2 regions of the Rhodococcus sp. Q1 genome follow, and region 2 is predicted to be linked to the other one. Evidence: riboswitches for the same ligand, from Rfam matches in the RefSeq annotation. Region 2 holds a riboswitch; the other holds the start of a gene.
The links. A riboswitch is a leader RNA that binds a small molecule or an ion and turns the genes downstream of it on or off. The one in region 2 is predicted to bind glycine.

Region 1 (4,420 bases), on a different contig from region 2:
GCTCGCCCTGCGGCCGAGCCTGCCGGTGTGGCCGACCGCGTCGCTGAGCATTGCGGGTCTCGCCGGTTCCGCACTCGCCGCCACCGCGACCACACCGGTTCAGGGCGTCGCACTCGCGGCAACACTCGTTCTCACGGCGACGGCTGCGATCACCGGAGGTGGGCCCGCCGTCCTCGTCGCGTTCCGGATCGCTCGCCGGCAACCCGACGCCGGTCCCGCTCCCACTCCTCCCCCGGGTCCGCTGCGCGGCGGCCGCGTCATCGGAGTTCTCGAACGTGGGGCCGTCACCGCCTCGATCCTCGCCGGGTGGCCGGAGGGGATCGCCGTCGTCATGGCCGTCAAAGGCCTCGCCCGCTATCCCGAACTGCGCGAGCCGAACGCTTCGGAACAGTTCATCATCGGCACGTCCACGTCGGTGCTGTGGGCGGTCGCGGTGTGCGGCGTCGGTCAGGCACTGATCACCTGACCGTCGACTCTTCGCGTCAGATCTTCTGCAGCGCACTTCCCTTGTGCATCGCGACGTGATCCGTCTTGTCGCTCCGGATCTCGTACTGCGGCTCGTCTTCACTGCACCGCCGCATGCGTCCTTTGAATTCCACGTCTTTCGTGTGCTTGTCGATGATCACACCTTCGACATATCCGGCTTCCGAATTCCATCGGACGTGGTCACCGACGGAGAAGTGGGTCGTCATGTCTTCGTCCTCCCGATCGGCCGGTTCCTGTGACCGATGGATAGCCGCCGCCCACCGGTCCTACACGGCAGTCCGGTCAGACCGGACGGTGTTCTGCGGGATCCGTCGCTCCCTCTGCGACGGCGCGGAACCGTTCCAGGTCGTCCGGATGGAATTCCGGCCGGGCGACGACCGCGTCGACGAGCATGCGCAACTGGTGTTGCAATGCCGGCACGTACTCGGTGCGTCCCTGCTCCGAGACGGAGTCGACGAGCATGCGCAGCACCCGGGCGAGCGCTGTGGCGACGTGCAACTGCGCCGAACCGGCTTGTCGGATCTGCTCGAAGGCATGCTCGATGTACTCCTCGGGAGACAGGATCCACGGACGTAACAGAATCCGACCCTCCGCACCCGCGATCGCCGGCGCCGGATTGTCGGTGACCAGTAATGTGCGCAGGAGACTTCCGAGCCGCAGCACCACTTCGGTCGCGGTCGTCGGATCGTTGATCGCCTGGCTCAGCGCGCGCAGCGCGATGTCGACGAGTTGCCGCAGCGCGAAGTCCACGTCCTGCTGCATGGTACGTACATTCGAAATCTCCACGGCCGCCTCGAGTCGCCGTAGCGTCACAGCCCGCTCCGGCGTCGGATGGATCCGGAGAAGAGGTTCCCCTCGGTGGATGTACGCGCCGGGTCGTGTCTCCATTCGTACAACGGCCCTCGGTGGGACCACGGCGAGAACGAGCTCGGCCGGCGCCTGGGTCACCCAGCCCTCACGCGGGGCGTACACCGTCGCGCCTTCCGAGAAATCCGATTCCGGCACCCGCTCCGCGTGGAGCTCACGGTTCGCGCTGCGACCCGTGTGCGAGATGACATTCTCGGCTTCCGACGCGATGCTGCGCACGACCTCACCGACCTGCAGACCGTGAGCCAGCCGATTCAGATAGGCGATGATGAGAACCACGGTCGACACTGCGAGGGCCACCGCGAGAGTGGTCGACAGTGTCGGGGCCGGCGCCGCCTCGTCCGCGCCGATGTGGCGCAGCGTCAGTACGCAGTAGACGAACGTCGCGACCAGCATTCCGATGACCGTCTGGCTGACGCGGTCCCGGATGAAGGAGCGCATCACCCGCGGCGAGAACTGACTGCTGGCCAGCTGCAGGCTCACGACGGTCAACGAGAAGACGACACCGGCGGTGGTGATCGTGGCGCCCGCCACGGTGCTCAGCAGCCAGATCGCCGCATTGCTGTTCATCTTCATGCCCCAGGGGAAGGGGTCGACGCTCCGATCGATGTAGCCGCTCACCTCCGCCAGCACGGCTCCGGCGACGACGATGAGGGCGGGCAGAGCGAACAGACTCTCCCGAAATCGATACACCCCCGCAGCGATCCGTAGCTGCATCCACGATCTCGGCAGAGTGCTCATGCCCACCAAGCCAACCACCGAGTGCCGGTACTGCGGGTACTCGCATCGAACGTCCCTGCGGATCGGTCGTTGCCGATCCATGAGATACTCGACGGACAACTGAACAGCCACCGAACCGCGGCGGGAGAGTCCCGCACACAGCGGGCGCCGAAGGAGCAACCTCCCCGGGAATCTCTCAGGCCCCCAGACCGCCACGGCGAGGCTCCTCTGGAAAGCAACTCTTCCGGGTTCACCGAAGGTGTAAGCGGATCACGTCCGCGAAAGCTCTCAGGTCCGATGACAGAGCGGGGAACGACATCACCCGCTGGTGCTCTCTTCGAGCACCCTGGACCCGAGGAAGACGTGTGACCGTTTCCCTGGGCGCGCCGCCGCGCGCCGGTACTTCGCTGTCCGCGCCGCCGCGCGCTGTCGATTCGCTGTCCGAGCCGAGTGGCCCTGTTCTCCCTCCCTCCCCCACTCCGACGTCGCCGCCGCGTGCGAACCGGCGGCTCGGAATCGCCGCGATCGTGTTGTCCGCGACGGCGATGGGTGCCGCCGGCCTGTTCGGCCGCAAGGCCACACCCGACGGCGCGGTTCTCGGCGAGGCACTCACCCTCGGACGGATGGCGGTGGGGGCGATCGGCATGCTCGTCCTGATCGCGTTGTCCCGACGACTCGGGCAGGTGCGCCGAACCCGTTTGTCCTGGCCGGTCGTGGGAGGAGGCGTCTTCCTCGGACTGTCCCTCGCGACCTATCTGTCCGCCACGGTGTTGACCGACCTGTCCCGGGCCGTGGTGCTCCACTATCTCGGTCCCGTCGTCGCGACAATCCTCGCGCGGGTGTTCCTGAAGGAAGGGATCGGTCGCCTCGACGCGCTGTCGATCGGGACCGCGTTCGCCGGGATGCTCCTTGCCGCCGGTCTGGTGGGCGGTGATCCTTCCGGGGGCGAGCACGAGACGCTGGGCACGGTGCTGGGCGTGGCCTCGGGTCTCTTCTACGGTGCGGCTCTGCTGTGCTACCGCTGTCGCACCGACATGCCGTCCGACGTCCGGTCCCTGTGGAACTTCGTATTCGGTGCCGTCGCAACGGGCGCGATGGTCGTGGTGACCCGACCCGACATGTCGGGGATGACCGTGACGCAGTGGCTCTGGGCCGCCGGGTTCTTCGTCGTCTGCGGTCTGTTCGCCCTCGGCCTGCTCGTGGTCGCGGGGAAGCATCTTCGTGCTGCGGAGCTGTCCGGACTGTCCTACCTCGAAGTCGTGGTCGCACTGATGATCGGCATGGCGGCGTTCGGAGAGTCCGTGACGGTGCTCGCCGCGGGAGGCGCCGGGCTGATCCTGGTGGCCATGGCGCTACCGATGCTCGGACGCCGATAACGAGTGGGAGGGTGCGCCACTCGGCGCACCCTCCCACTCGGATCCGTTGGGCTACTGCTGTTGTCGCGGCGGTTCGGCCGCCTCTTCGGCCGCGTCGTTCGCCATCCAGCGTTGCGCCGGTGGCGGGGTGGGCAGAGCCGATCGGCCTCCGCCTGCGCCCTGCGCATCCTCTGTTGCGAGACCTGTCCGGACCGCAGGATCGACCGGCTTGCGCGCGACCGCCTCGGCTTCGGCGACAGCCTGGGCCACCTCCGGGTCGCGCTTGGTCGCGAACCAGTCCTCGACCTCGGCACTGTCGTCCTCGGGCCGCTGCAGCGCCTCTTCGACGGGACTCGGCTCGAACCGGAAGACACCGTCCTCACCGGGCGCGCCGAGGGTTCGCGCGAACCCTTCGAGCGCCTTACCGAAGTCGCTCGGCACCACCCACATCTTGTTGGCGTCGCCCTGCGCCATCTGCGGCAGCGTCTGCAGGTACTGGTAGGCGAGCAGTTCCGGAGTGGGCTTGCCGGCCTTGATCGCTGCGAACACCTTCTCGATGGACTTCGCCTCGCCCTGGGCCTCGAGATAGCGGGCCGCGCGATCACCCTGGGCGCGCAGAATCCGCGATTGCCGGTCGGCCTCGGCTTCGAGGATCGCGGCCTGTTTGGCGCCTTCGGCGGAGAGGATGCGCGATTGTTTGTCGCCCTCGGCGGTCTTGATCGCCGATTCGCGGTTGCCCTCGGCCGTGAGGATCATGGCACGCTTCTCACGATCGGCCTTCATCTGCTTCTCCATCGATTCCTGGATCGACGGCGGCGGATCGATGCTCTTGAGTTCGACTCGGGCCACCCTCAGTCCCCACCGTCCGGTGGCCTCGTCGAGCACACCCCGCAGCTGGCCGTTGATCGAATCGCGGGAGGTGAGGGTCTCTTCGAGGGTCATTCCGCCGACGACGTTGCGCAAGGTGGTGACGGTGAGCTGCTCGACGGCGG
Region 2 (4,420 bases):
GGCATTCCGCGGTGTGCGGAGCCCCGCGCAGCGGGTTGTCGTCCACCGGCCACTCCCCTGCCCCGACCCGGTCGATCTCACCGCGGATCGAGATCATCGCGTCGATGAAGGCGTCGAGTTCGGCGATGTCCTCGCTCTCGGTGGGTTCGACCATGAGCGTGCCGGCCACCGGGAAACTCATCGTCGGCGCGTGGAAGCCGTAGTCGGCCAGACGTTTCGCGACGTCGTCGACCGTCACCCCCGTCGCCTTCGTCAGCGGACGCAGATCGAGGATGCACTCGTGGGCGACCATGCCTGTCTCCCCCGTGTACAACACCGGGAAGTACTCGTCGAGACGACGCGCGATGTAGTTCGCCGACGCGATCGCCGTCAACGACGCGCGACGCAGTCCCTCGGCGCCCATCATCTTGATGTACGCCCAGGTGATCGGCAGGATCGACGCCGACCCGAAGGGCGCCGCCGAGACCGGCCCGGCTCCCCCGAGACCCGGCTCCGCCGGATGACCCGGCAGGTACGGAGCCAGATGCGCCCGGACCCCGATCGGCCCGACGCCCGGTCCTCCGCCACCGTGCGGGATGCAGAACGTCTTGTGCAGGTTCAGGTGGCTCACATCGCCACCGAACTTGCCCGGCCGGGCCAGACCCACGAGAGCGTTGAGGTTGGCGCCGTCGATGTACACCTGGCCGCCGGCGTCGTGCACGGCACCGCAGATGTCGGCGATGTCGTGCTCGTAGACACCGTGCGTCGACGGATAGGTGATCATGATCGCGGCCAGACGTGCCCCGTGGTCGGTGATCTTGGCGCGCAGGTCGTCGAGATCGACGTCGCCGTTCGGCCGGCACGCGACGACCTCGACGCGCATACCCGCCATCACGGCGGACGCGGCGTTGGTGCCGTGCGCGCTCGACGGGATCAGGCAGATGTCCCGATCGGTGTCGCCGCGGTCGAGGTGATAGTGGCGGATCGCGAGCAGACCCGCGTACTCGCCCTGGCTGCCGGCGTTGGGTTGCAGGCTCACGGCGTCGTATCCCGTCACCGCGGCGAGCCAGCCTTCGAGGTCGGCGATGAGGCGGCGGATCCCCGCCGTCTGATCCGCCGGAGCGAAGGGGTGCAGACCCGCGAACTCGGGCCAGGTGATGGCCTCCATCTCGGCGGCGGCGTTGAGCTTCATCGTGCACGAGCCGAGCGGGATCATCGTGCGGTCCAGGGCGAGGTCCTTGTCGGACAGGCGCCGCAGGTACCGCATCATCGCGGTCTCGGTGCGGTAGCGGGTGAACGCCTCGTGCTGCAGGAACTCGCTCGTGCGGGCCAAGGTCTCCGGCAGCGCCGTTCCCTCGACGGCCTCACCGGCGGTGACGCCGAAGGCATCCAGGACCGCGTCGACATGCGCGGCGGTGGTGGCCTCGTCGCACGAGATCGACACGTGATCGTCGTCGACGCGGTACAGGTTGATACCGGCCTCGCGTGCGGCGACGAGCACGGCAGCGGCGCGTCCCGGAACGCGCACGAGGACGGTGTCGAAGAACTCGGCGTGGACGACCTCGACGCCGCCGGCGCGCAGACCGTCGGCCAGGTGGCGGGCGTGCTTGGCGACGCGGCGGGCGATGCCGGTGAGGCCTTCGGCACCGTGGTACGAGGCGTACATGGCCGCGAGCACGGCGAGGAGCACCTGGGCGGTGCAGATGTTGCTGGTGGCCTTCTCGCGGCGGATGTGCTGCTCACGGGTCTGCAACGCGAGGCGGTAGGCCGGGTTGCCGTCCGCGTCCACCGAGACACCGACGAGGCGACCGGGAAGGGTGCGGGTGTGGGCGCTGCCGACGGCGAGGTAGCCGGCATGCGGCCCACCGAAGCCCATCGGCACACCGAACCGCTGGGTGGTGCCGAAGCACGCGTCGGCACCCTGCTCGCCGGGCGGGGTGACAAGGGTCATGGCCAGCAGGTCGGCACCGACGGCGACGAGCGCGCCGCGGTCGTGGGCGGCCGCGATGATCGGAGCGGCGTCGATGATACGTCCCGAGGCGCCGGGCACCTGCAGGATCACGCCGAAGAACTCCCCGTCGGGCAGTCCGTCGGCGAGGTCGACGGTGACGATCTCGATGCCGAGCGGTTCGGCGCGGGTCGCCAGCACCGCGGCGGTCTGCGCGAACAGATCGACGTCGACCACGAGACGGGGGCTCTTGGACTTACGGTTCGCGCGGCGCAGCAGGGTCATCGCCTCGGCGGCCGCGGTGGCCTCGTCCAGCATGGACGAGTTGGCCACCTCCATGCCGGTCAGGTCGGCGACCATGGTCTGGAAGTTCAGCAGCGCCTCGAGGCGTCCCTGACTGATCTCCGGCTGGTAGGGGGTGTAGGCGGTGTACCAGGCGGGGTTCTCGATGATGTTGCGCAGCAGCACGGGCGGCGTGAGCGTGTCGTAGTAGCCGTGACCGATCATCGATGTCGCCACGGTGTTCCGCGACGCGAGCGCCTTCAGTTCGGCGAGCACCTCGTGCTCGGAGCGGGGCGCGTCGAGCACGTCGAGTCCGGTCGGCACGGTGCCGACGCGGTCGTCGAGGATGGCTGCCGGCACCGCGGCGGTGGCGAGGGCGTCGAGGGAATCGACTCCGACGACGTCGAGGATCCGGTTCAGGCCGGCGGTGTCAGGGCCGATGTGGCGATCGGCGAAGTTCGAGGTGACGGCATCTGTCATCGCAGCTCCCGGGCTGGTCGGCGAGGTCCACGTGCGCGGTCGCGCGAAGTGGTTCCTCCCCCTCTGTCGTGAGCTCGCGAGCGAGCGCCTGAGAGATTCGGCCGGCCAGAGCCTTTCCCCGTGGGCGGGCGGGTGCTCCCGCCGCTTTCCAGAGACGTCGGAGCTCACGCGGTCCCGGTTGCCTGAGAGATTGACGGGGAGGTGCTGCTCCTTCGGCGCCCGGCTCGGTGTCCGGGTCTCTCCCGCGTGATGGCGACGCGTCTTCGAGTCTAGTTCACGTCGCGGGGGTCGAAATACCGCAGGTGCGGAAAGCGCCGCGGGCCGGGGAGATGGACCGGCAGAGATGTCGGCGGCATCGTCGGCCGATGCGACATCAGAGGTGTGGTCAGCCGATGCGGCGGTTGATGCGCTCGCGGCGACGCGACGCCAGTTCGTCCTCGGGGCGTTCCTCGACGCCGCCGCCGTCGGCGCGTTCGGCGGGGAAATCGGCGATGCTGCCGGTGAGCTCGCGCATCGCGCCGCTCACTGCGATCCCGAAGACGCCCTGCCCGCCCTGCAGTAAATCGACGACCTCTTCCGGCGACGTGCATTCGTAGACGGTGGTGCCGTCCGAGAAGAGGGTGATCTTCGCGAGATCGCCCACACCGCGGCTGCGGAGGTGATCGACGGCTACGCGGATATTCTGCAGCGAGACGCCGGTGTCGAGCAGGCGCTTGACGATCTTGAGGACGAGGATGTCCTTGAACGAATACAGCCGTTGGCTACCGGATCCGGCGGCCCCACGGATGGACGGAACCACCAGATTGGTGCGGGCCCAGTAGTCGAGCTGGCGGTAGCTGATTCCCGCGATCTGGCAGGCGATGGGCACACGGTAACCGACGAGTTCGTCGGGCACCGAGTTGTCCGGAAACAGACCCGGCTGGATCTCGTCGGTCTCGTTCGTCCGCGGCGCCGGATTCGAGCGATCGCCGGAATCGACGCCGAGTGGCTGTCCCTTCGTCCGATCTCGCACTACTGACTCCCTCTCGCGCGCCCAGTTCTGCCTCGCAACGATCGACTGGCGGATTCCCCCCGACCACATCCGATCATCGAGCGCTCCCAGGCTCACCGAGTCATCCCTGGCGGATCAACTCAGCGTACGCTCCGGTGTTGGGCGCTGGGCTGCAACACGCCGACCGGAAGGCAACGTTCGACACTACTACCGCTACGGCCGACGCGCGCGCCAACGCTCGTCGCCGTACGGACGGACGGCGCTCAGCCGTCCGTCGCCTTGAAGTCGTCGGGCGAGACGGAGTCGAGGAACTCCTTGAACTTCTCGACCTCGTCCTCCCGCTCGTCCGGCATGACCAGTCCTGCTTCGGTGAGCACCTGCTCCTCGACGTGGACCGACGCGCCGATGCGCAAGGCTACAGCCACCCCGTCGGAAGGCCGGCAGGACACGCGCATCCCTCCGTCGAAGACCAGATCCGCGTAGAACGTCCCCTCGCGCAGGTCGACGATGCGCACTTCGCGCAAGTTGTGGCCGAAGGCCTCGAGGAGGTTCTTGATCAGATCGTGGGTCAGCGGCCGCGCCGGCTCGACACCCTGCTGTTCGAGGGCGATGGCGGTCGCTTCGTTCTGACCGATCCAGATCGGCAGGTACCGATCGCCGTCGACCTCCCGCAGCAGGAGGACAGGCTGGTTCTGCGGCTGTTCGATACGAATCCCTACTATCCGCATCTCGCTCATCGC

Region 1: another riboswitch for glycine. It lies ahead of EQ874_RS10850 (DMT family transporter); the one in region 2 lies ahead of gcvP (aminomethyl-transferring glycine dehydrogenase).

Annotation. Positions count from the first base shown of each region.
Region 1 is NZ_SDMJ01000003.1:497,420-501,839, reverse strand. It holds gene EQ874_RS10865 (hypothetical protein) at 1-466, shown strand, start outside; gene EQ874_RS10860 (DUF2945 domain-containing protein) at 483-692, opposite strand; gene EQ874_RS10855 (DUF2254 domain-containing protein) at 769-2,094, opposite strand; glycine riboswitch at 2,206-2,295, shown strand; gene EQ874_RS10850 (DMT family transporter) at 2,439-3,449, shown strand; gene EQ874_RS10845 (SPFH domain-containing protein) at 3,501-4,420, opposite strand, start outside.
Region 2 is NZ_SDMJ01000015.1:24,406-28,825, forward strand. It holds gene gcvP (aminomethyl-transferring glycine dehydrogenase) at 1-2,689, opposite strand, end outside; glycine riboswitch at 2,849-2,944, opposite strand; gene EQ874_RS22485 (MerR family transcriptional regulator) at 3,075-3,701, opposite strand; gene EQ874_RS22490 (bifunctional nuclease family protein) at 3,944-4,417, opposite strand.